3 regions of the Paracoccus sp. TRP genome follow, and region 1 is predicted to be linked to each of the others. Evidence: riboswitches for the same ligand, from Rfam matches in the RefSeq annotation. Region 1 holds a riboswitch; each other region holds the start of a gene.
What was found. Region 1 has a riboswitch for cobalamin ahead of PARACOCCUSGL_RS0112225 (ABC transporter substrate-binding protein). Riboswitches for the same ligand answer to the same signal wherever they lie in the genome.
Positions count from the first base shown of each region.

Region 2: it holds a riboswitch for cobalamin, as region 1 does, so the genes downstream of both, nrdH (glutaredoxin-like protein NrdH) here and PARACOCCUSGL_RS0112225 (ABC transporter substrate-binding protein) in region 1, are expected to answer to the same signal.
Region 3: it holds a riboswitch for cobalamin, as region 1 does, so the genes downstream of both, PARACOCCUSGL_RS0111180 (TonB-dependent siderophore receptor) here and PARACOCCUSGL_RS0112225 (ABC transporter substrate-binding protein) in region 1, are expected to answer to the same signal.

Region 1 covers NZ_AEPN01000021.1:5,109-14,481, forward strand. The annotation lists gene PARACOCCUSGL_RS0112210 (LysR family transcriptional regulator) at 1-89, shown strand, start outside; gene PARACOCCUSGL_RS0112215 (pirin family protein) at 113-1,057, opposite strand; gene PARACOCCUSGL_RS0112220 (metallochaperone AztD) at 1,651-2,865, shown strand; cobalamin riboswitch at 3,071-3,272, shown strand; gene PARACOCCUSGL_RS0112225 (ABC transporter substrate-binding protein) at 3,440-4,459, shown strand; gene PARACOCCUSGL_RS0112230 (iron ABC transporter permease) at 4,456-5,496, shown strand; gene PARACOCCUSGL_RS0112235 (ABC transporter ATP-binding protein) at 5,493-6,260, shown strand; gene PARACOCCUSGL_RS0112240 (pseudoazurin) at 6,264-6,710, shown strand; gene PARACOCCUSGL_RS21255 (hypothetical protein) at 7,354-7,677, shown strand; gene PARACOCCUSGL_RS0112255 (phosphomannomutase) at 7,701-9,212, shown strand; gene PARACOCCUSGL_RS0112260 (6,7-dimethyl-8-ribityllumazine synthase) at 9,259-9,373, opposite strand, start outside.
Region 2 covers NZ_AEPN01000018.1:33,747-43,119, forward strand. The annotation lists gene PARACOCCUSGL_RS0111120 (DEAD/DEAH box helicase) at 1-618, opposite strand, end outside; gene PARACOCCUSGL_RS0111125 (LysR substrate-binding domain-containing protein) at 784-1,698, opposite strand; gene PARACOCCUSGL_RS0111130 (C4-dicarboxylate transporter DctA) at 1,881-3,200, shown strand; gene PARACOCCUSGL_RS0111135 (LysR family transcriptional regulator) at 3,321-4,223, opposite strand; gene PARACOCCUSGL_RS0111140 (YeiH family protein) at 4,326-5,345, shown strand; gene PARACOCCUSGL_RS0111145 (DUF6635 family protein) at 5,384-6,211, shown strand; gene PARACOCCUSGL_RS0111150 (SDR family oxidoreductase) at 6,208-6,969, opposite strand; cobalamin riboswitch at 7,161-7,352, shown strand; gene nrdH (glutaredoxin-like protein NrdH) at 7,444-7,665, shown strand; gene nrdI (class Ib ribonucleoside-diphosphate reductase assembly flavoprotein NrdI) at 7,674-8,090, shown strand; gene nrdE (class 1b ribonucleoside-diphosphate reductase subunit alpha) at 8,072-9,373, shown strand, end outside.
Region 3 covers NZ_AEPN01000018.1:43,887-53,259, forward strand. The annotation lists gene nrdE (class 1b ribonucleoside-diphosphate reductase subunit alpha) at 1-58, shown strand, start outside; gene nrdF (class 1b ribonucleoside-diphosphate reductase subunit beta) at 120-1,091, shown strand; gene PARACOCCUSGL_RS0111175 (bile acid:sodium symporter family protein) at 1,100-2,059, opposite strand; cobalamin riboswitch at 2,217-2,433, shown strand; gene PARACOCCUSGL_RS0111180 (TonB-dependent siderophore receptor) at 2,568-4,487, shown strand; gene PARACOCCUSGL_RS0111185 (ABC transporter substrate-binding protein) at 4,481-5,317, shown strand; gene PARACOCCUSGL_RS0111190 (iron ABC transporter permease) at 5,314-6,312, shown strand; gene PARACOCCUSGL_RS0111195 (ABC transporter ATP-binding protein) at 6,314-7,063, shown strand; gene glpK (glycerol kinase GlpK) at 7,071-8,561, opposite strand; gene PARACOCCUSGL_RS0111205 (ABC transporter substrate-binding protein) at 8,656-9,373, opposite strand, start outside.

The DNA.
Region 1 (9,373 bases):
TGTTACGCCATCGCCGGACGCTAGAGGACCCGGGCCTCGACTGGCTGACGAACCTGCTGGTCACGCATGTCCAGCAAGAGATCTGGTGACAGCGCAGCCTGCCGACAGCCGCTTAACGCAGGCTGTCAGGCAATGGGATGAATTCATTCTCATCACCCGGGGGCAGGCGAAAGCGGCCGTGATCCCAATCGCCCTCGGCCCAGGCCTGCTTGGCTGAATCTATCCGTTCGCGTGACGAGGCGACAAAGTTCCACGAAATATAGCGCGGCCCGTTCATCGTCTCGCCGCCCAGAACCATCAGCCGCGCGCCCGTCTCGCCCGCCTTCAGGCTGATGTGGTCACCGGGGCGGAACACCATCATCCGACCGGCCTCAAAGGTCTCTCCCGCTACCAGAATACTGCCTTCGACGACATAGACACCGCGGTCCTCATGCTCATCCGGCAGTGGCAATGCGGCACCCGCAGACAGGATCACATCGGCATAAAAGGTCTCGGTAAAGGTCTTGACCGGGGCGCGTTCACCCCACGCCGTCCCAAGGATCAGGCGGGCCTGCTTGCCCTCGGCCTCAAGGAAAGGCAGCGCTTCTTTGCCGTGATGTTCAAAGGCGGCGGGGCGGTCCTCCTGGCTTTCAGGCAGCGCAACCCAGGTCTGGATCCCAAAGAGCGAACCGGGACGCTGGCGCATCTCGGCGCTGGTGCGTTCGGAATGGGTGACGCCATTGCCGGCGATCATCCAGTTCACCTCGCCCGGATAAACCATCTGATCGGCCCCGGTGCTGTCGCGGTGGTGAAACTCGCCCTGATAAAGATAGGTCACCGTCGCCAGCCCGATATGAGGGTGGGGCCGCACGTCGATGCCGCCCCCGGTCAGGAACTCGGCCGGGCCCATCTGGTCAAAAAAGATGAACGGCCCCACCATCTGCCGGCGCGGCGCGGGCAAAGCGCGGCGCACCTCGAACCCGCCCAGATCGCGGGCGCGCGGGATGATCAGCGTCTCGATCGAGTCGAGACCCATGTTTTCGGGGCAATCCGGGTTCTGAGTGGGGTTCCAGCTCATCCGAGCCTCCTGCTCTTGCTATGACGATGTCCGGGCCAGCCTAGCAGGTCTTGCAACGGACCGCATCAGCGTGGTCGAGATCGTAGCCAAACCGCCGCCATTGCCCGCACCGCCGGACAGCGACGCCCGCTTCTCGACCAGCATTCGGCGGCTCTGTGGCCTATCCCCGGCAAGCCTTTGTGCGGTAATTGGCACTGAACCGCCGCTGGCGCGGAAATGCTCCTGATCGGCCCTGCCCGTCAGGTCATGCGTGATGCTGTATCACGATCATGGTGAAAGGCGGGCTCAGAACCTCGCTACAGCGAACACATGTTGTCCGCCGCATGGAAGCTCCGATGGCGATCTCTGTTTTGTCCGGGAGCAAGCGGCGCTCCCCCTGATCCGCAGATCCGGCGGCATTTTCCCGAGGCAAGTCTCTTGTCGTTCCATTTTGGTAATGTAATAACATTACTAAACTGAGTCCGTCGCCAGCGATGCTCCGGTCCCGCCCCGGAACTGCAGTTTTCTGCAGCCGGTCCCTGCTGCCCTGCAGGGACCAGCGGAAACCGGGCAAGCTAACCGCAACCCATTCCGAACGACCAAGGAGGCTAATCATGCTCAGACAATTTGCGGGTGCCAGCGCCCTGACCCTGATCCTTGCTGGTACCGGCATTGCCCATGACCACAAGGATGACACCGTTTACCGTGTCTTTGTGGGCGATCATGAGAAAGGGCAGATCACCGCCTTTGACCTGTCCAAGCCCGCGCATCGCTGGACTTTCCAGACCACTGGACAGGTCAAGCTTTATCCGGTCGCGGGCGGTGCGGTGGTCGCCGCAGTCCAGTCCGAGGCCGATACCGTGCAATTCATCCGCAGCGGTATCTCACTGCACGATCATGGCGATCATCAGGACCTTGAGGTCAAAGAACCCGCAGCCATCGACCTGCACCTGTCGGGACCCCGGCCCTTTCACCTTGTCGCGCACGACGGCAAGGTGGTGCTGAATTATGACAAGGGCAGCTATGCCGAGATTCTCGACAGCGCCGCGCTGGCCGCGGGCAAGGTCGAGCCGGTGAAGTTCCCACAGGCCCGCGCCCATCATGGCTTTGTCACGCCACTGGGAAAAAGCTGGCTTTCGACCGTCGCCTCGGACGAACCGGTCGAGGGCGATGCCTCGGTACCGCGTCTGGGCCTGCAAGCCTTTGACGCCAAAGGCAACCCCACGGGCAATCTGGCCACCTGCACCGCCATCCATGGCGAGGCTTTCTCGGGCGCCTATCTGGCCGCCGGTTGCAAAGAGGGCGTGCTGACCGTCAAGGCGGGTGATCAGGGGCCGGAATACAGGCTTTTGCCCTATCCCGAGGATCTGCCCAAAGATGTGACCACCGGGACCCTGCTTGGCTCATCCGGGATGCAGATCTTTCTGGGCAATTTCGGACCCAAGGGCCTGGTTGTCATCGACCCCGAAGAGGCCCCGCATTATCGCTATATCGACCTGCCGTTCCGCCGGGTGGATTTCGCGCTAGACCCAGCCAGCCCCGCGACAGGCTATGTCCTGACCGAAGATGGCAGCCTGCATCGTGTGAACCTGCTTGACGCCGCTCTCAGCGACAGCACCAAGGTCACCGCGCCATATTCGATGGACGGCCACTGGAACGATCCGCGCCCGCGCATTGCCGTCGCCGGGGACGAGATCGTGCTGAGCGACCCGAATGCCGGGCTGATCCGGCGCATCTCGACCAAGGATTTCAGCGAGGTCGGCACCGTACCGGTCGAAGGCAGGCCATATAACATTGCCGTGGTCGGCGGCAGTGGCGTAACCCACTGATATAACAGCTGATCCGCTTTCATGACCTGACAATTTCAGATGCGCCGGCCGGGCTCTATGTGACGCGCATCATGCGAGGGCCGGAAAGGCCACGACAGGATACACCACTCCCCCATCCTGACGCGGTTTTCCTTGGCCCTTCCCGGCCTGTGGGGGCAGTCCCTGCCATGGAAGCCAGATTTACCTTGTTCATCCGCAATTTGGCGGGTAGTTGCCCGGTGTCGGTTTCCATATGGAATTGAAAGGGAATCCGCCACCGGACCTGTCCGGTGAACCGGAACTGCCCCCGCAACTGTAGGCGGCGAGGACATCCACGAAAATGCCACTGTGGCCATGCGCCACGGGAAGGCCGTGGAAAGCCCCGCGACCCGCCAGTCAGGAGACCTGCCGACACCCGTTTCAACGCAGCCCGGGCGGGGTGTCCGGGGAGGTGTTCGATGAATTTGCCCAAAGGGTGCCTTGCCGCGCCCGTCCCAGCCAGCATCAGGCCCTGCCGCAAGGCAAGGGCGCTTGTCAGTTTTTGGGCCGCTCCTCTCCTCCCGTCCCTGGCTGCCCTCACAACCGGAGACAATTCATGTTTGCCCGCACACTGACTGCCGCGCTGCTTGGCGCGGCCACCATGATCCTTGCCACCCTGCCCGCAGGCGCACAGACCCAATATCCGCTGAGGCTGCAAAACTGCGGCGTCGATCTGACCATCAGCCATGCACCTGACAGCGTGGTCAGTGTCGGACAGGCCGCGACCGAGATCCTTTATTCGCTGGGGCTGGCCGACAAGGTCCAGGGCACTGCCGTCTGGTTCAGCGAGGTCCTGCCCGAATACCGCGAGGTGAATGCCTCGATCGAGCGGCTGGCCGACAACGATCCGAGCTTTGAATCGGTGGTGGCGAAAAAGCCCGGCCTGGTCACTGTGCAATACGAATGGCACATCGGTCCTCAAGGAATCGTCGCCACGCGTGAGCAATTTGCCGATGTCGGCATCCCGACCTATGTGCTGCCCGCGGACTGCTGGAACAAAGACAACAGCAGCGGCTCGGACGGGACCCGCAATGCCATGTTCCAGATGGAATCCGTTCATGCCGGCGTTCTTGAACTGGCACAGATTTTTGACGTGCCGGAACGGGGTGAGGCACTGGTCGCCGATCTGAAGGCGCGCGAGGCGGCGGCAGTTGAAAACGCCCGGTCGCTGAACCTGAAAGATGCCTCGGCCGTGTTCTGGTTCTCGTCGGCCGAGATGGACGTTGATCCCTATGTCGCGGGCCGCAAGGGACCACCCGCCTATATGATGGAAAAACTGGGGCTGAAGAACGTCATCGAAAGCGATGAGGAATGGCCGACCGTCAGCTGGGAGACCATCGCCCGCGCCAATCCTTCGGTCATCGTCATCGCCCGGATGGACCGTCGCCGGTTCGAGGCTGACGATTACGAACGGAAGATCGAGTTCCTGAAGTCCGACCCGGTAACCAGCCAGATGGAGGCGGTTCGCAATGACCGGATCGTGGTGCTTGACGCCCATTCGATGGACCCCTCGATCCGCAATGTCTCGGCGCTTGAAACACTGGCCGGGGCGCTGCCGGCCTTTAACCTCGAATGACGGTCGCGACGGTCCGCAGCTATCGCCCGCGCGCGCCCGCGTGGCGATGGATCTTGGCAGGCAGCCTTTTGACGGTGGCGATCCTTGCCGGGGTTATCATCGGCGAAATGCCCCTGCCGCCTGATACCGTGCTGGCGGTGCTGGCCAACAAGCTGTTTGGTGCCGGATATCCGGTGGACTCGATCAATGCGGCGATCATCTGGAATTATCGCATGCCGCGCACTTTGGTCGCGGCTGCCTGCGGCGCGGGACTGGCGCTGTCCGGGGTGGTTTTGCAGGCGCTGATCCGCAACGCGCTGGCTGACCCCTATCTGCTGGGGGTATCAGCAGGGGCGTCGACCGGCGCGGTCGCGGTGACGATCCTTGGCCTTGGCGGCGGCGCGCTGGGCCTGTCATCGGGCGCTTTTGCCGGGGCGCTGTTGGCCTTTGGCCTGGTCGCGGCGCTGGCGCGAGCTGCCGGAGGCGGCCCCGCCCAGCTGGTATTGGCGGGGATCGCGGGTTCGCAGCTGTTCAACGCGCTGACCAGCTTTTTCATCGCCAGGTCGGCCAATGCCGAACAGGCAAGGGGCATCATGTTCTGGCTGCTCGGCAATCTGTCGGGCGTGCGCTGGCCGGATGTGTCGCTGGCGGCTCCGGCAGCCCTGATCGGCTTTCTGGCCTGCCTTTGGCATGTAAGGGCGCTGGATGCCTTTTCCTTTGGTGCGCAATCGGCAGCGGCACTGGGCATTTCCCTGCGCCGGGTGCAGGGGATGCTGATCGGCACGACCACGCTGATGACCGCGACCATGGTCAGCCTTGTCGGCTCGATCGGTTTCGTCGGGCTGGTCGTGCCCCATGCCATGCGCTTTGCCGTCGGCCCCCGGCATGGCCGGCTGGTGCCATGGTCGGCGCTTGCAGGCGCGGTCTTTCTGATCGCGGCCGACATTGTGTCACGCATACTGATCCCCGGTCAGGTGGTAGCCATCGGCGTGGTAACTGCGCTGGTCGGTGCACCGGGCTTTGCCCTGATCCTGATCCGCAGCCGGGGCCGGACATGAGACTGAGGACCGCCAATCTGGGCTGGAGGGCCGGTACCCGTCCCATTGTCGAGGGTGTGACGCTGGAAATCGCGCCGGGCGAGACCTTTGGCCTGATCGGGCCGAACGGCTCGGGCAAATCCACGCTGCTGCGGCTGATTGCCGGGCTGTTGCCCCCCTCAGCCGGAAGGGTGTGGCTGGGTGAGACCCCGCTTGCCAGCCTGTCCCGGCGCGAGGTCGCGCGCCGGATCGCCTTTGTCGAACAACAGGCCGAAACGACCGAGGCACTTACCGTCCGCGACGCGGTCGGGCTGGGTCGAACACCATGGCTGTCAGCACTGTCCCCCTTTGGCGCGGGCGATGCGGCCATCGTTGAGCATGCGCTATGTGCGGTTGGAATGGAGCATATGGCCGGGGCGCAATGGCAAACCCTTTCAGGCGGAGAGCGCCAGCGTGTCCATATCGCCCGCGCTCTGGCCCAGCGCCCACGCCTGCTGCTTCTGGACGAACCGACAAACCATCTGGACATCCATCACCAGCTTGCACTGCTGCGGCTGGTCCACCGCCTGCCAGTAACCGTGGTTCTGGCGCTGCATGACCTTAATCAGGCATTGGGCTGTGACCGTATCGGCGTCATGGCCCAGGGCCGGCTGATCGCCTGCGGTCCGCCCGCCAAAGTCCTGACCCCTGAACAGCTGGCCAAAACCTTTCGCGTTGGCGCGACAGCTTTGACCGATCCTGTCGACGACACCGTCCTTTTCCGTTTCCGCTGTCTTGAGGAGTGACTGATGAAATCCGCCCTTCTTGCCTTCATGCTGCTGGGCACACCCGTCCTTGCCGAAACCCATGAGGTGCGGATGTTCAACCGTTCGGACCGGGGCGTGATGGTCTATGAGCCATCGTTTCTGCGGATTGCGCCGGGCGACACGGTACGCTTTGTCCCGACCCAGCCTGGCCATAATGCCGCGTCCATCGACGGGATGATCCCCGAAGGGGCCAAGCCTTTCAAATCCCGGATCAATGAGGATTTCAGCGTCACCCTGACCGTCCCCGGCAGCTATGGCATCAAGTGCAGCCCGCATTTCGCCATGGGCATGGTGATGCTGATCGAGGTGGGCGAGGCCCACGCCCCCGCCCTGCCCGACGATCTGCCGCCAAAGTCACGCGCGCGGTTTGATGAGATATTGGCACGCCGTACGCCAAGGGCGCCCCCTCCCCCTCCTGAAAAAGGCTGACCGGCCACCATCTTAGGCCCGGATGGCAGGATTATCCTGCGATTCCAATCTCTTCATGTTCGTCATCCACCATCATCTGTTTGGGAGACCGGGCCGATGCTGATCGAGACGCACAAGACAAGGACCGAATTTCACCCTCCATCCTCAACCCTTTCCCATCGCGCAAAGCGGCTGACGCCGCAATATTGGGCAAAGCCCTGGGGCCGCGATGACGGTATTCCGGCCCCTTCGGACGCCCAGCCGCTGGGCGAGATGATCTTTGACGCAGCCAAGACGGGGCTGGTCGTCAAATGGCTGCAAACCAATGAGCCGCTTTCCATTCAGGTGCACCCACAGCGGGGCGCGGGGCGAAAGCACGGATGGTGGTATGTCGCCGATACCCCGCCCCGGCGCCTTACGCCTATAGCGGCACAGCCATCACTTCAGAGCTGCTTATCACCCATGATTTCCGCCGGTTCCGGCTGCGGCCTCTGACCGGTCCGTCCAGCCGCAACAAGGGGACGGCGCTGTTCCCCCGCCGGCTGGACAGGCATTCCGGCATGATCGCGCGACAGGACAATGAAAACCTGTTCCCGATCCGCTCGGACGACCTGCTTCACAGGCCCGAAGGCGAAAGGACCGCAGCCCCCTGTACCCATGGGAACTGGCGCAGATCGGCAGTTGCAGGGCTCCGGTCGAACTGGACGAGGGTTGGCTGATCCTGACCCATGGCGTCGGCGCCATGCGTAAATATTGCATCGGGGCGATGCTGCTGGACAAGGCCGATCCCACCCGCGTATTGGGTCGGTCACGGGTGCCGCTGCTTTCGCCTTCGGATGCCGGGCGCGAAGTCATGTGCCCAATATCGTTTATACCTGCGGCGCACTGGTCCATGCCCGGGCATCTGTTCATGCCCTATGACATTGCCGACAGCGCCGTCGGTTTCGCCACTGTCCGGCCCGGCGCGCTTGTCGAATCGCTGGACTGACCGTCCTGCATCGAGGTTCGACCATGACTGAAAAACCCTTTACCACCAGCGACCTGATGGCGGAAAGCGGCGTGGGTTTCGGCACAAGCGGAGCGCGCGGACTGGTCAGCGCCCTGACCGACCGCGTCGCCTATGGCTATACGCAGGGCTTTTTGCGTCACCTGCGTGATGTCGGCGAGTTCCGGCCCGGCACCAAGGTCGCATTGGCGGGCGATCTGCGCCCCTCGACCCCGCACATCCTGCGCGCCTGTGCCGCGGCCATCCGCGACGAAGGCGGCGAGCCGGTCTTTTGTGGTCATGTCCCGACCCCCGCGCTGGCCGATTACGCCTTTGCCCGCGCCATCCCCTCGCTGATGGTCACGGGCAGCCATATCCCCGACGACCGCAATGGCATCAAGTTCCACCGCGCGAAAGGCGAGATTCTGAAACCTGACGAGGCCGGAATGACCCGTCAGGTGCTGACGCTGGACCGCGCGCGCTTTGATGCGGATGGCGCGCTGATCAACCCGCCCCCCTTGGGCGAGCCTGTCGATATCACACAGGGCTATGTCCGCCGCTATGTCGACTTCTTTGGACCCGAGGCACTGGCGGGGCTGAGGCTTGGGCTATACCAGCACTCGGCCGTGGGGCGCGATATTATCGCCCGGATCCTTGCCGCTCTTGGGGCCGAGGTCGTGCCTTTGGGCCGATCGGACAGTTTCATCCCCGTTGACACCGAGGCGCTGCGTCCCGAGGATATCGCACTTGCCCGCGAATGGGCCTCCGAGCATCAACTTGACGCCATCATCTCGACGGATGGCGATTCCGACCGGCCTTTGCTTGCCGATCATCGTGGGGAATGGTTGCGCGGCGATATCCTTGGGCTGCTTTGCGCCCGGGCGCTTGGCGCGGATTGCGTGGTCACCCCTGTCAGCAGCAATACTGCGCTGGAGCTGAGCGGCGCTTTCGCCCGCACCATCCGCACCCGCATCGGATCGCCCTATGTCATCGCCGCGATGGATGAGGCCGGACAGGACGGCGCAGGCATCGTCTGCGGTTATGAGGCGAACGGCGGCTTTCTGCTTGGTAGTGATATCGCCCGTGACGGACAAGAAATCCCGGCCCTGCCGACGCGCGATGCAGTCCTGCCCGTCGTCAGCGTCCTGGCCGCTGCAAAGCAGCGCAGTCTGGCCGAGCTTTGCGCCGATCTGCCCCCACGTGTGACCTTCAGCGACCGGCTGAAGGACTTTCCGACCAGCGACTCTCAGGCGATCCTTGCCTGGCTGACCTTGGGATCCGAGACCGAACAGCGCGCCCGGATCGACGCAGAATTCGCGGGCCTTGCTGGTGGGGCCCTGTCCCGTATCGACCAGACCGACGGGCTGCGTATGCATTTCGAGGGCGGCGCGATCATCCACCTGCGGCCCTCGGGCAATGCACCCGAACTGCGTGTCTATACCGAGGCAGAGAGTGAGGCACGGGCCAGCGCGCTGAACGCCCAGGCGCTGGCGCTGGTCCGCGACCGGCTGGCCCCGCGGGCGCGGCAGGGGACCTGATCCCCGCCGCCGGGCAACCCGGGCGGCGGGGATCAGGTTTTCAGGATCAGATTTTCAGATCAGCAATCTGGCGGACGGCCTGAGCCGCCTCGGCGCCCTTTTTCACGAAATGAGCATGGAAAAAGCCGTGATGCTCGGCGCTTGGCTGAAAGTTATGCGGG
Region 2 (9,373 bases), on a different contig from region 1:
CTGAATGCGCAGCGCGTCGCGCTGGAAATCGCGCGCAAGCTGTTCAATAGCCGGAGGCACGGTTGCCGAAAACAGCAGCGTGCGGCGGCTGGCCGGCGCGCTGCCCAGGATAAATTCCAGGTCCTCGCGAAAGCCGAGGTCCAGCATCTCATCGGCCTCGTCCAGAACGCAGGCGGCAAGTCCGCTCAGATCCAGCGACCCGCGTTCGATATGATCGCGCAGGCGGCCGGGCGTGCCGACGACGATATGCGCGCCACGCTCAAGCGCCCGGCGCTCGGTGCGGTAATCCATCCCACCAACGCAAGTGGCGATCCGCGCCCCGGCCTGGGCATAAAGCCAGCCAAGTTCGCGCGCCACCTGCAAGGCCAGTTCACGCGTGGGGGCAATCGCCAAAGCCAACGGCTGGCTGACATCGGGAAGGCTGTCGCCGTCAAGAATATCGCCCGCCATGGCAAGGCCAAAGGCCACGGTCTTGCCCGACCCGGTCTGGGCCGAGACCAGCACATCGCGTCCCCGCGTCTCGGGCTCAAGCGCCGCTTGTTGTACAGAGGTAAGGCTGGCATAGCCCTTGGCCGCCAGCGCCGCGGCCAGAGGCGCGGCAATATCATGTTCGTTCATCTTCTTCGCCAGAAAGGGGATGCGCAGCATCCGGGTGAAAGGCACCATCCCCTTTGCGGTCAGACCCCAGCCTTGGGTCGCCGGCCCGGAATGCAGAGCCAAGCTGCCCCCATAGCCGCCCCTGCCCCGCAAGTCAAAGCGAAACTCGGAAGCCGGTCTTTGACGTCAGGGCAGCGGCGGCTCTTTTTGGGTCGGCACGCCCGGGTCGTGACCAAGACAGCGACGCACCTCGGTCAGAAACAGTTGCAGTGCCGGGACCGGGTCGCGATGGTGATAGACGATATAGACCTCGGACACCGGGGGGTTCGGCCGGATCGGCAGAAATGTCAGCGGCCCGGCCGTCAGCCGTGCAATTCCCGCCGGCACGATGCTGACACCAAAGCCCGCAACGATCAGGCTGGGGATTGATTGCGCGTCAACGACCTGTTGCGAAACCTGCGGCCGATAGCCCGAAGCGATGATGCAGGACATGACATAGGCCGCGAAATCCGAGCTTTCGGGTCGCAGCACCACATGCTGATCCTCGCGCAGATCGTCGATCGACACATAGGTGCGTCCGGCCAGCCTATGGTCGCTGCGCACCAGCGCCATCATCTCTTCCCGCCAGCCGTATTCATAGGCCAGCTCATCATCACGCGGCACCGAGCGGTTAAAGCTGACATCCGTGCGCCGGCTCAAAACCTCGGTCAATTGAGTCGCTGGCGTCTGCTCATGAACACGCAACGTGATTCGTGGATGCAGGCGCGCAAACTGGGCCAGAAGCTCGGACAGGCCGCCGCGTAAAATCGAACCAGTTGCCCCGATTTCCAGCAATCCGTCCTGGCCGCGTTGAATTTCCCGGATCTCATGCAGGCTGCGTTCATATTGATCCAGCATGTTGCGCGCACGCGGCAGAAACAGCTCTCCGGCACGTGTAAGCGCCACCTTGCGGCTGGTGCGGCTGATGAGCTCGGCGCCAACTTCACGCTCAAGTGTCTGAAGTTGCGTGCTTAATGGCGGCTGCGACATGTTCAGCCTACGGGCTGCCCGGGTAAAGTTCAGCTCTTCGGCCAGAACGACAAAGCAGCGGAGTTGGCGCATTCTCATAGCGTCACCGTATAGATCACTAATAAATCAATATTAGACACGGATGTGACATTCGCCAACTATTGATCAAATAGGGGGCCTGTCTCGGCCTGCATGTTGCCCGATGCGAGTGAGGACGCATCCGGCATGTGCAGGCCGCGGCGCACCTCTTCCGTCACAGGGGGGAACGGAAACACATGCCAAAATGGTCCAGGTCCTTGTTTGGACAGGTTTGCGTGGCGCTGGTGCTGGGGGTCATCGCCGGCTTTTTCGCGCCTGAATTCGCAGCCAAGATGAAGCCGCTCGGGGACGGGTTCATCAAACTTATCAAGATGCTGATCCCCGTCATCGTCTTTTGCGTCGTCGTGCATGGCATCGCCAGCGCGGGTGACCTGAAAAAAGTCGGCAAGGTCGGCATTCGCGCCATCATCTATTTCGAGGTCATCACCACGATCGCTCTCGCCCTTGGCATCGCGATTGCCTACCTCTTTGGTCCCGGTCACGGGATGAACATAGATGTGACCCAGCTCGACGCCTCGGCCCTGTCGTCCTATGTCGACCGCGCCAATGAAGTCAGCAGCGGCGGCACGGTCGAATTCCTGATGAAGCTGATCCCGACCACGATGGTCAGCGGCTTTGCTCAGGGCGACGTACTGCAGGTGCTGCTGGTCGCCGTGCTGTTTGGCTGCGCGCTGTCGCTGGTTGGCGAACGTGGCAAGCCGCTTTTGCACATGATCGAACTGACGGGCGACGTGACCTTCAAGATCATGGGCTTTATCGTCCGTCTGGCCCCGATCGGTGTCTTTGGCGCCATCGCCTTTACGGTCGGCAAATACGGCATCAGTTCACTGGCACAGCTGGGTTATCTGGTCGGGCTGTTCTACGTCACCATCGCCATCTTTGTCTTTGTCGTCCTGGGTTTCGTGATGCGCATGGCCGGGTTCAGCATCATCAAGCTGATCCGCTACCTGCGCACCGAGGTCAGCATCGTTGCCGGCACCGCATCAAGCGACTCGGTCCTGCCCCAGACCATGCGCAAGCTGGAAAAGCTGGGCATCAAGGACTCGACCGTGGGTCTGGTGGTGCCGACGGGTTACTCGTTCAACCTTGACGCCTTCTCGATCTACCTGACGCTGGCAGCGGTCTTTATCGCCCAGGCGACCAACACGCCGCTGTCCACCACGGACCTGCTGGCTATTCTGGGCGTGGCACTGATCACCTCCAAGGGGGCGCATGGGGTGCCGGGTTCGGCTATCGTGATCCTGGCTGCAACGCTGGCCGCGATCCCCGCGATCCCCGCCATCGGTCTGGTGCTGGTGCTGTCGGTGGACTGGTTCATGGGCATCGCCCGTGCGCTGGGGAACTATCTGGGCAACTGCGTCGCCACCGTGGTCGTCGCATCCTGGGTGGGCGATATCGACCGCGACCGCGCCCGCCGCATCCTGGATGGCGAAGATATCTCAGAGCCGGATCTGCTGGACGAAGATGCACCCATGACCCAGCTGCAGCACGGCTGACGAGGTCCCTCGCAGGGCTGACCGGGGCCCGCGTGACAAGACCCGGTCAGCCCTGCCGAGACGACGGCCTGCGCCCTCCCTCCCGATGGCGCAGGCCCTTTTATGTCGGAAAGGCCAGCCTCAGGGCAGCCCGGTCACGAAACCCTCATCCGTCAGAATATCAATCAACGCCTGCACTGCACGGGTGCGATAGCGCCGCGGATTGGTTAACAACGCAAATGGCCTCTCGGCCCCCGTCAGCGGCTGGGTAATGATCCAGCCCGATGCCTCCGGTCGTGCCACCGCCCGCTGAGACAGTGCCGCAAGGCATCGGCTGGAGGCAACCGCGCTCAGCACTGCCTCGTTCGAGGGTAACTCCAGCGCCACCGGCAGCGCCGCAACAGACAGGCCCTGCTCAGTCAGCCAGACCTCGAACTCGGATCGTGTACCTGATCCCGGTTCGCGCAAAATCCAGCTTTGCGTGGTAAGCTCGGCCACCGGCACCGTCTCGCGCCCGGCCCAGGGATGGGTGGCGGCCATAATCAGGACCAGCCGATCTCGTGCCACCACCTGCCGATGCAGATCGCCGTGACTGACCGCGCCTTCGACCAGACCCAGATCAGCGCCCCCCTCTTGCACCGCATCAGCGACCTGAGTGGTATTGCTGACCGTCAGGCGCAGCTCGATCCCCGGATGCATCTCGCGCAGCGCGACCAGCCGCGGCGGCAGCCAATAGCTCGCCACGGTCTGGCTGGAGTGCACCCGCAACCGGCCGCGCGGCTCACGCGCCAGATCCTCCAGCACCATCTCGGCGGTCTCGGCCCGGTCCAGCACCGCGCGGGCCTCGGTCATAAAGGCGGCGCCGGTGTCAGTCAGCACGATCCGCCGCCCGATCCGGTCAAAAAAGCGTACACCATGCCGGGCCTCAAGCGCCGAAATCGCTGCGCTGACCGCTGACTGCGTCAAGTTCAGCGCCTCGGCAGCACGGGTGACATGCTGACGTTCGGCCACGGCCAGAAAGATACGAAGCTGCTCAAGGGTCATGCTTGATTAATAAGAATTATCGAACAATATGGCAAATATAATGCGATAGATTGAACAGCAGTCAGGGACCATGTTCCGCCTTAAAGATAGAAAGGTACGAACATGTCCTCGACAGATCAGCGTTCGCAAAACCAGATCACCGCTGCTGGCTGGCGATTCCCTGTCTTGCCGGGGCTGGGACTGACCTTTGCGATCGCGGTCGCCGCAACAGCGGTGCAGCAGCTGTCGGGCATCGCGGCGCTTAGCCCTCTGGTGGTGGCGATGGTGCTGGGAATGGCGATTGGGAACCTGACCGGCACCCCCGAGGCTGCCCGCGCCGGGATCGGTTTTTCGCTGCGCCGTATCCTGCGTCTGGCTATCGTCCTGCTGGGCTTTCAACTGACGCTTGAGCAGCTGCGCGCTGTCGGCCTGCCAGGTCTTACCGTGATTGCCGTGACACTGGCCGTGACTTTCGTGTTTACCCGCTGGGTGGGCCGCGTGTTGGGGGTCGAGGCACGGCTGGCCGAACTGATCGCCGCCGGCACCTCGGTCTGCGGTGCATCTGCGGTAATCGCCACCAATACGGTGACGCGTGGGACGGACGAGGACGTCGCCTATGCCATCGCCTGCGTGACGGTTTTTGGCTCGCTGTCGATGCTGGCGATGCCGATCCTTGGCGGGATGATGGCGATGGGGCCGACCTCGTACGGCATCTGGGTCGGGGCGACCATCCATGAGGTAGCACAAGTCGTCGGCGCAGGTTTCCAGCACGGGGCCGAGGCCGGGCAGGCCGCCACAGTCGCCAAGCTTAGCCGCGTCATCATGCTCGCCCCCCTGATCCTGACGCTGGGTGCGCTTGCCCGTCGGCGGGGAGCCAAGGGCACGGGCAAAGCCCCGACGCCGTGGTTCGTATTAGGATTTATAGCTGTGGTGGTGCTGAACAGCGCCCTGCCCCTTCCCGAGGCGCTGCATGCCGAAGTCGCAGGCCTGACCGCCTTTCTGCTGACCATGGCACTTGCCGCGATGGGGCTGGAGACTGATCTGCGCAAGCTGCGCGCCAAAGGCATACGACCCCTGTTGCTGGGCGCAGTGGCCTGGCTGTTCATCTCGGCGCTCGGGCTGGGGTTGGTTGCGCTGACATGAGGATTGAGCGCAGCAGCGCCCGCCCCTAGATATGGGCCATGTTGCAGCCCGCCGACACCCGCCCGATGACCCGGCGCGAAACAGAGGTTCGCCGTTTTGTCCGCGACCGCTACGGCTTGCGCGGCACCTTGGCGCTGCATTGCCATGCGCTTGGACTGGACCTGTTGCGCGCGCCGGTGAACGTCATGCTATCGCCACTGTTCCTGCTGGTGCGGCTGGGTGCACCAATCCTGCGGCGGTTAAGGCTGTTGCAGGCAGCAGACTGGCTGGCCGGGCGGCAGATATTCCTGAAATCCGATGTTGCCCGGCAGATCCGGGCCGATCTTGCGTATTTCATCGACGACCTTGCAGATAAGGATCTGGCCCCCAAGGCCCCGCCCGAAAGCATCGCCCGCGCAGTGGCCGATTATGCCGAGACCCGCAACGCCGTCGCTGAGATATCAACATCGCTCATCGTTCTGGTTGCGGGGCTGGTGCTTTTTCATCGCCCGACACCGGGGGTCATCTCGCTTGCCGGGCCGATCGCGCATCTGCAGGCGCAGGCACAGGCAGTGCGGGATTTCGCACTGGGAAGCTGGGCCGGCCGCATGTGGTACTGGGCCTTTCCGGCCGAGCTGTCGACGGCAAAGCTGGTACTGACCGGAATCGGTCTGGCCATGCTGGCCTCGGTCATAACCACCTTTGCCGGGTTGATCGCCGATCCTGTTCAGTTGTGGACCGGCATCCACAGGCGCCGGGTGATGCGCTTGCTAAGACGGCTCGACCGCGCCGAGAACGCCCCGGCGCTTGAGCGTGAGCATGTGCTTGCCCGGCTAGGCGATCTGTCCGATCTGGCGCTGAGCCTGTGGCGCAGCCTCAAGGGCTAGACCTTACAGATTGAATTGCCACCATCGGCCAGCATTGCAGAGCCGGTGATAAAGCTTGCATGGTCAGACAGCAGAAACAGCGCCGCCCGTGCGATCTCTGCGGGCTCAGCCATACGCTTCAGGGCATGCAGGCCCGAGATGAAACCTCCGGTTTCGGGGTTGGTCGCGGCATCTCCTGCCATCTCGGTCAGCGTGCCACCGGGCAGCAGGGCATTGGCGCGGATGCGTTGCGGGCCATAATCCACCGCCAGCGCCTGCACCAATCCGATCAACCCGGCCTTGGCCGCAGCATAGCTGCCCATGCCCGGCAGTACCGCAGTATGGCCGATGAAACTGCCGGTAAACACCAGTGCGCCCCCGCCCCGCGCCAACAGCGCCGGGACCTGCGCCCGCGCGGCCATAAATGCAGCAGTCAGGTTGGTGGCAATCAGTTGCTGCCATTCCGCATCAGCGATCTCATGCACCCGGGCGCCCGAGCCGGTCTGACCGGCATTGTTGAAAGCCCCATCAAGCCCGCCAAACCGGTCCTGCGCCAGCGTGACCAGCGCCTCGGCATGGCCCGGCGCCGTAACATCGCCCGCCAGTACCGCGATGCGACCCGCACCTTGATCGATTCGGGCAGCAAGATCGGTAAGCCGGTCTTCGCGCCGGGCCGAGATCACCAGCCGCGCGCCCTCGGCCGCGAATATCTGCGCTGCGGCGGCGCCGATTCCACTAGAGGCTCCGGTGATAATAATAGTCTTGTCCTTGAGCAGCATTCTGCCTCTCCCATGCTTGTTGCAGGGTCGGTATGGGCCAGGACAGGCACCGGAAAACCCGGTTTCTTGCTTTTGAACAGAATGGTTTCGTTAACATCCTGAATGCGGGCAATTACCCACAGGGACACTACATCTCTGTGGATAGCTTAGGAACCTGCACTATATCTAGTTGACGGCCCGAAACTCTCATGGCTTACTGACGGGGTCATGGTGAATCCGGCCCCGGCCGGACGAAGAAGAGGGAAGCCGGTGAAAATCCGGCACTGCCCCCGCAGCTGTAAGCGGCGAGCGACGCTGGAACACCACTGAGGCCCTGGCTTCGGGAAGGTCAGCCAAGCCGGGACCCGCAAGTCAGAAGACCTGCCATGACACGAGATGACGTAACCGTGCGGCGGGCACGGGGCTGGATCAGGACCGGATGGCATCGCCATCGGCCCGGCCCCTTGTTGCCGACAACACTGAAGGAGCCGAGGCATGACCATCACCGTTTATTCCAAACCCGCCTGCGTTCAATGCACCGCCACCACCCGGGCGCTTGACGCGCGTGGCCTGGCCTATCAGCTGGTCGACCTGACCGAGGACGAGGCGGCAATGGAGCTTGTGACCTCTCTTGGCTATCGTCAGGCCCCGGTGGTCATTGCTGGTGATGCGCATTGGGCCGGATTCCGCCCGGACATGATCGGCCGCCTGTCCTGACCAGCACGATGGGCGGGCTGATCTATTTCTCATCAGGCTCGGGGAACACGGCGCGTTTCGTGGACCAGCTTGGGCTGATTGCCGGGCGCATTCCGATTTCGCCCAAGGACGAGATACCGGCCCCTGCCCGCCCCTATGTGCTGATCTGCCCGACCTATGCCGATGGCGAGGGGCGCGGCGCGGTACCCAAACAGGTCATCCGCTTTCTCAACGATCCCGGCCGCCGGGCGCTGTTGCGCGGCGTCATCGCTGCGGGCAACCGCAACTTCGGCGCGACATATGCGCTGGCTGGCCGGGTAATCTCTGACAAATGCAAGGTGCCGGTTCTTTACCGTTTCGAACTGGCCGGCACCGAAATCGACATTTCCCGCGTCCGGGCGGGGTTAAAGAAATTCTGGGGGACGGAATGCTTGACAATGGCGTAAAGGCCGAACTGGACTATCACGCGCTGAACGCGATGCTGAACCTCTATGACGACGAGGGAAAGATCCGCTTTGACGCAGACCGCAAGGCCGCGCGGCAGTATTTCCTGCAGCACGTCAATCAGAACACCGTCTTCTTTCACTCTCTGGACGAAAAGCTGGGCTATCTGGTCGATGAGGGCTATTACGAGGCCGAGGTCCTTGACCAGTATCCGCGCGAGTTCCTGCACCGGATCTGGGAAGCCGCGTTCCGCCGCAAATTCCGCTTTCCGACCTTTCTTGGCGCCTTCAAATACTACACCAGCTACACGCTGAAGACCCGCGACGGCCAGCGCTATCTGGAACGTTACGAGGACCGGGTGGTCATGGTCGCGCTGGCACTGGCGCGCGGCGATGAGGTGCTGGCGATGCGCTTTATGGAGGAAATCCTTTCAGGCCGGTTCCAGCCTGCAACGCCGACATTCCTTAACGCCGGAAAAAAATCGCGGGGCGAGCTGATCTCGTGCTTCCTGCTGCGGGTCGAGGACAACATGGAATCGATCGGCCGCTCGATCAATTCGGCGCTGCAGCTCAGCAAGCGCGGCGGCGGGGTCGCACTGATGCTGACGAACCTGCGCGAGTCGGGTGCTCCGATCAAGGGGATCGAAAACCAGTCCTCTGGCGTCGTGCCGGTGATGAAGCTGCTTGAGGACAGCTTCAGCTATGCCAATCAGCTGGGCGCGCGTCAGGGTGCAGGTGCGGTCTATCTGCACGCCCATCACCCCGATATCATGCGCTTTCTGGACACCAAGCGCGAGAACGCAGACGAAAAGATCCGCATCAAGACGCTGAGCCTTGGCGTCGTTATCCCAGATGTGACCTTTGAGCTCGCCAAGCGTAATCAGGACATGTACCTGTTTTCGCCCCATGACGTTGAGCGGGTCTATGGCGTGCCCTTCTCGGAAATCCCGGTGTCCGAGAAATATGCCGAGATGGTGGACGACAAACGCATCCGCAAGAAAAAGATCAACGCCCGGGCCTTTTTCCAGACCCTGGCCGAGATTCAGTTCGAAAGCGGCTATCCCTACATCATGTTCGAAGACACGGTGAACCGCGCCAACCCCGTCGCGGGCCGCATCAGCATGTCGAACCTGTGCAGCGAGATTTTGCAGGTTAATGAGGCCTCGGAATATAATGAGGACCTTAGCTACAGTCATCTGGGCACGGATATTTCCTGCAACCTCGGCTCGCTCAATATCGCGGCGACCATGGACGGGCCGGATTTCGGCGCAACCGTCGAGGCAGCG
Region 3 (9,373 bases), on a different contig from region 1:
GCGTCAGACCGCATTGGAAGGTACCGAAGTGCAGGGCTGTGTTTCTTGCACGCTCTGAGCGGGGGCTGTCTGCCCCCGCACCCCCGAGGATATTTGTACACGAAAGAAAGGCTCTTCGGATGAAGGACCAAGCGCCGCGCCTGCCTTTGCGGGCGATCAACTGGAACCGGCTGGAGGACGAGAAGGATCTGGAGGTCTGGAACCGTCTTACGGTGAATTTCTGGCTGCCTGAAAAAGTGCCGCTGTCAAACGACGTGCAAAGCTGGGCAACGCTGCGGCCCGAAGAGCGCGAACTGACCATTCGCGTCTTTACCGGGCTGACGCTTCTGGACACGATCCAGAACTCGGTCGGCGCGCCGGCGATGATGCCCGACGCCCTGACCCCCCATGAAGAGGCGGTGCTGTCGAATATCTCTTTCATGGAGGCGGTACACGCGCGCAGCTATTCTTCGATCTTTTCGACGCTCTGCCTGACGCCAGAGGTGGATGCAGCCTTTCGCTGGGCTGAGGAAAACCCGCATCTGCAGCAAAAGGCGCGGCTGGTGGTCGATGAGTACCAGGCCGGTTCCTCGCCACTGAAGCGCAAGATCGCCAGTGTCTTTCTGGAGAGCTTTCTGTTCTATTCCGGCTTTTACCTGCCGATGTATTGGTCAAGCCGCGCCAAGCTGACCAATACCGCCGACCTGATCCGGCTGATCATCCGCGACGAGGCCGTGCATGGCTATTACATCGGTTACAAATATCAGCGCGGTCTTGAACGGCTGGACGAGGGTGAGCGCGCCGCGCTTAAGGATTTCGCCTTTTCGCTGATGTTCGACCTGTATGACATCGAGGCGAAATATACCGCCGAGCTTTATGACGGCATCGGTCTGACCGAGGATGTCAAAGCCTTCCTGCATTACAATGCCAACAAGGCGTTACAAAACCTTGGCTATGAGGCTCTGTTCCCGCCCCAGGCCTGTGAGGTGAACCCGGCGATCCTTGCCGCCCTGTCGCCCGATAGCGAAAACCATGATTTCTTTAGCGGATCGGGGTCAAGCTATGTGATCGGCAAGGCTGTCGCCACTGAGGATGAGGACTGGGATTTCTGATCCCGGCCCTATCCGTGCGCCCGTCTTTGCGCGATGGCCGAGCAGACGAGCAGTTGCGTCATGTGATAGATCATCACCGGCAGCACGGTAGCCCCCACCGCTGCTGCCGGAAAGATTGCCGTGGCGATGGGCAACCCGCTTGCCAGGCTTTTGGTCGAACCACAAAAGAACAGCACGGCCTGATCTTGGGGTGGTAGGCGGAAGAGCCGTCCCGCACCCGCCATGATCCCCATGGCCAGCGCCAAAAGCAGCGCCGTGACCAGAAAACACAGGATCAGCCCCGGAGCGGGGATCGCCGACCAGATCCCCGCGACCGTTCCTGCGCCAAAGGCTGAATAGACGATCAGCAGGATCGAGCCCCGGTCGACCACCATGGTCAGTAACCGGTGACGCCGAACAAAACCTCCGATCCAGCGGCGGGTAAGTTGCCCTATAGCAAAAGGCAGCAGGATCTGGACCGCGACTTTCTGGATCGCGTCGAGGCTTGCGCCTCCGCCTTCCTGATGCAGAAGATGGGTGACGAGCAGCGGGGTCAGCACCACGCCTACAAGGTTCGACAGAGAAGCCGCGCAGATCGCCGCCGGCACATTGCCATTGGCAATCGAGGTGAAGGCGATCGAGCTTTGTACCGTCGAGGGCAGCACGGCAAGAAACATCAGGCCCATGGTCAGTTCAGGCCCCAGCACCTGGCCAAACAGTGCCGCCAGCCCGAGCCCGAGCAACGGAAACAGCACATAGGTCGCGGCAAAGGTCAGTCCCTGCAGGCGCAGGTTCAGCAGCCCTGCCTTGACCGATGCCGGATCCAACCGCGCTCCGTACAGAAAGAAGAGCAGCGTTACAGCCCAGAAGGTCGCCCCTGACAGCAGATCCGCCGCCATGCCGCGCGCAGGCAGGAACAAGCCCAGCAACACCATGCCAAGCAAGAGCAGCATGTAGGTGTCGATGCCGATCCGTTTCAATGCGTTCATCCCTGACCTCCTGACGCGGATGCCCCCTGTCTCATACAGATCGGCGGCGGGCACAAGGCGGGGATCACGGATCATGCCGTTGCGCCCTGAACGCAGGGGCAGCATACCGCCAGGGGCTGTTGCCGCGATGGCGCTTGACAGCTGATGCTGCTGTGCGGCAATGCAAAGCCGCTACGGTTCCGGCGCTTCAGCCGGATGAAAAGGGAACGCCGGTACGCCTTATGGTCCGCGAAGGACCGGGGCAAGTCCGGGGCTGCCCCCGCAACTGTATGCGGAGAGCGATGGTCGATGATGCCACTGGGATAAAACCCGGGAAGGCCGGCCCGAGCAATGATCCGCAAGCCAGGAGACCTGCCGCAGCGATCACCCATTTCCGGCGCGGGGTGCGCCAGGAAAGCGGCCATCCCGCAGAGGTGACATTCACCATCCCGCAGGCTCTGCCCAGAGCCTTTACGGGATATTCTGCAATTCGCGGGTCAGTGACCCGCACTGGAAAGGCCAGGTCGGAATGTTCAGAACCACCGTTTCCCTTATCGCCATTACCGCCGCGCTGCTGCCTGTGATCGTGAGCGCCGAGGAGGTCCCCGAAACCGTGATCCTTGATCAGGTCGTATTGTCGGGCGGCCTCTCTCCGGTCGTCGAAAGCGCCTATGGCCGCGCCTATACCGTCCTGACCGCCGAAGATCTGCAACAGCGCCGCGTCACCACTGTTCAGGACGCGCTGCGCACCGTCCCCGGCCTGTCTGTCACCTCGACCGGAGAGTCGCTGACCAGTATCCGTATTCGCGGCGGTGAGACCAACCATGTCTTGGTGCTGATCGACGGGGTCGAGGCCAACTCTCCCGGTAGCGGGGATTATACCTTCAGCGGAATGCTTGCCGAGGATATCGAGCGCATCGAGGTGCTGCGCGGGCCACAATCGACCATCCACGGCGCCAATGCCGCATCGGGCGTGATCTCGATCACCACCCGCCAGGCCCGCACCCCCGGCCTTCATTATGGCGGAACGGTCGAGGTCGGCGGGCTCGGGACCCGCACGGCCAGTGCCTATGTGCAGGCGCGGGGTGAGCGCGGCGGCATCAGCCTGTCGGCGGTGTCACGGCGCAGCGATGGCGAGGATACATCCCGCACCCCGGGCGGGGATACCGACTTCAACGACCACGACACACTGGGCCTGACCGGCTCGTACGAATTGACCGATGGGATAAGCGCGGGCTTTACCCTGCGCCGCCGCTGGCAGGAATATGGCTATGACGGGACGAGCTGGACCGCCGTAGACTCTCCCGATGATTATGTGATTGATACGCCCTTTACCGCCAAACGCAACGAAACCTATGGTTCGCTCTGGTTAGAGGCAGAGGCGCTGGAGGGGCGGTTTCTGCACCGCTTCGTTCTGTCCGGCTCGAACCAGACGGCAGATCATTTCAACGCAGGTGTCCCGGATTACGACGATGCCTCGCGGCTGCGGGATATCAAATATACCGGCAGTTGGGCACTGGACGGCGGCCATGTCCGCGATGCACAGCAAAAACTAAGCGTGGCGCTGCAAGCAAAGCGCGAGACTTACGAAACTTCGAACGCTTACGGGGCGAACCGTTACGAGCGCGACAGCAAATCGGTGGCGCTGGAATATCAGGGCCAGTTCGACAACGGCCTTGGCATTCAAGCCGGGCTACGCCGCAGTTTCAACGACGTTTTCCGCGATGCCACCACCTGGAGCATCGCCGGCGCCTGGGCCCTGCCCGACCGCGACTTGAGGCTGCGCGCAGCAGCGGGCAAGGCAACCGTCAACCCGACCATGTTTGAACTTTATGGCTATACCTCAGGCACCTATCGGGGCAATCCGGACCTACGCCCCGAGACCAGCCACAGCTATGAACTGGGCGTGGACTGGACCTTTGCCGAGGGGCGGGCAAATCTGGGCGCGACACTTTTTACCAGCAAGGTCGAGGATATGATCACCGGCGCTGGCACCACCTCACAAAACATCTCTGGCACCAGCACCCGCAAGGGATTCGAGCTTGAGCTCGACTATGATGCCACCGACTGGCTGCGTCTGGGCGCAACCTATACCTATATGGACGCCCGGACCGAGGACGGAAAGCCGGTTCCCCGTCAGCCGCGCCATCAGCTGGGTCTGCGCGCCACGGCCGATTTTGCACAGGGTCGAGGCTCGGTTACCGCCGATCTGCGCTATGTTGCGGACAATTATGGGCAGGAATGGTTCAACACCGTATGGCCCGCAATTCCCGCCACGACCAAGCTGCCCGACTTTGTGACCGTGAACCTTGCTGCGCAATATGATCTGACCGACAATCTGCGCCTGACCGGACGGGTGGTGAATCTCTTTGACGAAGATTACTCAGAGGCTTGGGGATATTACGGTCAGGGCCGCACGGCCTATGTGGGGCTGACGGCGCAATGGTAGCACGGCTGGGGCTGATCCTTGGCATGATCGTCGGCCTGGCCCAGCACGCGGCGGCACAGCCACCGCGTCGGGTCCTGTCGATGAATCTTTGCACCGACCAGCTGGCGCTGATGCTGGCTGCGCCAGGGCAGCTCGTCTCGGTCTCGGCCCTAGCAGCGGACCCCAGCTCGTCGGCCATGGCGAAAGAGGCTGCTCCTCTGCCCGCCAATCACGGTCTGACCGAGGAAATCTATCTCATGCAGCCCGATCTGGTGGTGGCCGGGGCCTGGTCCTCGCCCGAGACGATCCGGCTGTTGCAGCGCCTGAACATCCCGGTCGAGGTCTTTCCGGTTGAAAACGACCTTGCCGGCATCCGCGCCAATATCCTGCGCATGGGCAAGGTGCTGGGCCGCGATGCCGAGGCACAGCGCCTGATCGCGCGTTTCGACGCGGATCTGTCGTTACTGTCCGATCCCGCCCCGGGCCCGCGCCCACGCGCGGCGCTATATGCGGTGAACGGCTACAGTTCGGGCCACAACAGCCTTGCCGGGCAGATCATCGCGCTGGCCGGTTTTGACAATATTGCTGATGAACTCGGTCTGCCTGCGGGCGGGATACTGGCGCTTGAGCGGCTACTGATCGCGGACCCCGACCTGCTGGTCGAGGGGCGGCGTTATCCCGGGGCCGCCCGTGGGCAAGAGCTGCTTGAGCATCCCGCGCTGAAGGCGCTTGGTCAGGACAAGTCGACGGTGGTCATGTCAGACCCCGACTGGGTCTGCGGGACGCCCTATATCCTGCGCGCCGTCGCCCAGATGCGCGAGGCACGCCTCGCCTTGCAGGAGGGGCCATGACTCAAAGCCGCTATTCGCTGACCATCGCGGGTCTGGTTGCGCTGGTCGCAGTGCTGTTTCTGGCCTCGCTGCTGACCGGACCGGCCGCAATGGGCGCTGGCCAAAGCCTTGCCGCGCTATTTGGCCGGGGCGATGAAATGCTGGTGCTGATCATGCGCGAATTGCGCCTGCCCCGGGCCATTCTGGGACTGTTTGTCGGCGCCGCGCTTGGCATGTCAGGGGCGGTGATGCAGGGTTTCCTGCGCAACCCTCTGGCCGAGCCGGGGCTGATCGGCACCAGCGCCTCTGCCTCTCTTGGCGCGGTGCTGGCGATCCACACCGGGCTGTCGGCGGCATGGGCGCTGGCCCTGCCCGTTGCGGCATTGGCCGGGGCTGCCTTGTCGGTGGTGCTGGTCCTGATGCTGGCCGGGCCGCGTGGCGGGGCGCTGGCACTGATCCTTGCCGGGATCGCCATTTCGGCTTTGGCCGGGGCCTGCACCTCGCTGGTGCTGAACCTGTCGCCCAATCCCTTTGCCGCCAATGAGATCGTGTTCTGGATGCTCGGCTCGCTCGCTGATCGCTCAATGCTGCATGTCTGGATCGCGGCACCGCTGATGGCGCTGGGGTTTGCGGCCCTGTGGCCCACACGGCGCGCGCTTGAGGCGTTGACGCTGGGCGAGGACGCGGCCGCCTCGGTAGGGGTACATATGGGCCGGTTGCGGCTGATGCTGATCGCCGGCATCGCCGCGCTGATCGGGGGCGCAACCGCCGTCGCCGGCTCTGTCGGCTTTGTCGGGCTGGTGGTGCCGCATGTGCTGCGCCGCGCAGTTGATGCAAGCCCGGCGCGGCTGGTCCCCGCATCGGCCCTTGGCGGCGCGGCGGTCGTGCTTGCCGCCGATATCGCGGTGCGGGTGATCGCACCCGGTCGTGACCTTAAGCTTGGGGTGCTGACGGCGCTGGTCGGAGCGCCATTCTTTCTGCACCTGATCCTGAAAACCCGGCGCGAGGGGTTGTGACATGCTGGAACTGCGCGCCCTTTCCTTTCGCCGCGCCGGACGGGTGGTGCTGGACGGGATAGACCTGCGCATTGGCGCTGGCGAGTTCGTCGGCCTGCTTGGTCCGAATGGCGTGGGCAAGACCACGCTTTTGCGTGCGGCGCTGGGGCTGATACCTGTGCAAGGGCATTCCTCACTCGCAGCGCTGCCGGTTCATGAACGCGCCCGCGCTGCCGCCTATATGCCTCAGGGACGACAGATCGCGTGGCCGATGCCGGTCGAGGCGCTGGTCGCGCTTGGCCGCATCGCCCATCCCCGTGCTGCTGGATTAGACGACCGGGCCGCCATCGAACGCGCCATCGCGGCGCTGCATCTGGAACCTTTGCGCCACCGCCGGGCGACTGAACTGTCGGGGGGTGAGCAGGCCCGGACCCTGATCGCCCGTGCGCTGGCACAAGAGACGCCATTGCTGATCGCGGACGAACCCATTGCCGGGTTGGACCCCGCCGCACAAATCGAGGTGATGAGGCTATTTCGTCACCTTGCCGATCAGGGACGGGGCGTGCTGGCCTCGCTTCACGATCTGGGGCTTGCAGCGCGGCATTGCACCCGGCTCATCCTGCTGGGTCAGGGCCGTATCGCCGCAGACGGACCACCCGAGACGGTGCTGACTGCCGAAAACCTTGCCCGTATTTTTGGCATCACCGCGCATCTGACCCATGGGCCCGAGGGACTGCTGTTCCAGCCCCTCGACACCATTCCGCGCGACTGAGCAGGCGTCAGTCGGCAAGGCTCATCGTGGCCTCGACGGCCTTTTTCCAGCGCCGGTAACGCCCTTCACGCTCATCCTCAGCCATGTCGGGATCAAAGCGGCGATCAAGCGCCCAATCGCGGGCGAACTCGTCAGGTTCGGGGCACAGCCCCGCCTGAAGCCCGGCAAGATAGCCCGCACCAAGGGCCGTCGTCTCGGTCACCACCGGACGATCAACCGGCGCGCCCAGAAGATCGGCCAGAAACTGCATGGTCCAGTCACTGACCGCCATTCCGCCATCGACGCGCAGCACGCCCTGGGCCGCGCCAGGCCAGTCGGCCCGCATCGCCTCCCACAAATCGCGGGTCTGGAAGCCGACGCTTTCCAGCGCCGCCCGCACCAGTTCAGCTGGACCCGAGTTGCGCGTCAGCCCATAGATCGCGCCGCGGCAGTCAGGCCGCCAATAGGGCGCGCCAAGCCCGGTGAAGGCCGGGACCAAAACCAGTTCCTGTCCCCGGTCTGCCTTTTCAGCCAGCCCTTGGGTTTCCGAGGCATGGCGAATGATCCCCAGCCCGTCGCGCAGCCATTGCACCACTGCACCGGCGATAAAGATCGAGCCCTCCAGCGCATAGCTTGTCTGCCCCTTCAGCCGATAGGCGATGGTGGTCAGCAGCCGGTTTTGCGAGACAACACATTCGGCCCCGGTGTTCAGCAGCGCAAAGCAACCCGTGCCATAGGTCGATTTCATCATTCCCGGTGCGAAACACGCCTGACCAACAGTCGCGGCCTGCTGGTCACCCGCAACGCCAAGGATCGGGATTTCGCGACCGAACAGATCCGCGCGGGTCACGCCGTAATCGTCGGCACAGTCACGCACCTCGGGCAAAACCTGCATCGGGATGTCGAGAAGCGCGCAGATCTCATCATCCCAGCGGTTCTCGGCGAGGTTGTAAAGCAGGGTCCGGGCCGCGTTGGTCGCGTCGGTTGCATGAACCCTACCCCCGGTCAGGTTCCAGATCAGCCAGCTGTCGACAGTGCCAAAACACAGCTCGCCCCGCCGCGCACGCTCACGCGCGCCGTCGATCGTGTCGAGCAGCCATTTCAGCTTGGTGCCCGAGAAATAGGGGTCAAGCAGCAGACCGGTGCGGGCAGAGATCATCTTTTCATGGCCCTGCGCCTTTAGCGCCTCGCACATCCCGGCCGTGCGGCGGTCCTGCCAGACGATGGCGCGATGCAGGGGCTGGCCGGTCCTGCGGTCCCACAAAACCGTCGTCTCACGCTGATTGGTGATGCCGATGGCGGCAATGTCGCTGGCATGCAGCCCGGCCTTTTCGACTGCCTCGCGCGCCACGCCAGCAACGGTCACCCACAGATCCGACGCGTCATGTTCGACCCACCCGGACGAGGGGTAGTGCTGGGTAAATTCGCGCTGCGCGCTGGCAATCGCCCGCAAGCCGGGCCCAAAAACGATAGCGCGCGACGAAGTCGTGCCCTGGTCAATCGAAAGAATATGCGACATGGCCTAATCCGGTGCCTCGGTTATCAGATTTCCCGACCATGGCGGGATCGAAGACCGGGGGGCAAGGCCCTGCCCCGCCCCCCGGCAATTGGCATTACTGCCAGGACTTGATCAGTTCGTCATACGAGATCGTCTCGCCCTGCGGCTTTTCGTTCTCGATCGGGCCAACGGGGGCGCCTTCGGCGTCCAGCCATTCCTGCGGGTCTTTTTCCTCATTCAGTTTCGGACCCAGATCGCCCTGCACGCCCGAACGCTCAAGCCGGGCCAGCACTTTTTCTTGCTCGGCGCACAGCGCATCAAGCGCCTCTTGCGGGGTCTTGGCACCCGACAGCGCATCGCCGATGTTCTGCCACCACAGCTGGGCAAGCTTGGGATAATCGGGAATGTTCGTGCCGGTCGGCGACCACTGCACCCGGGCAGGTGAGCGATAGAATTCGACCAGACCGCCAAGTTTCGGCGCCCGCTCGGTAAAGGACTTGTCCTGCACCGTCGATTCACGAATGAAGGTCAGCCCGACATGGGATTTTTTCACATCGACAGTCTTGGAGGTCACGAATTGCGCGTAAAGCCATGCGGCCTGCGCACGATCCACCGGGGTCGATTTCATCAGCGTCCATGAGCCCACATCCTGATAGCCGATCTTGGTCCCTTCGGACCAATAGGCGCCATGCGGGCTGGGGGCCATGCGCCATTTCGGCGTGCCGTCCTCGTTCACGACCGGGGTGCCGGGCTTGACCATATCGGCGGTAAAGGCCGTGTACCAGAACATCTGCTGGGCGATATCGCCGCGCGCCGGGACCGGGCCTGCCTCG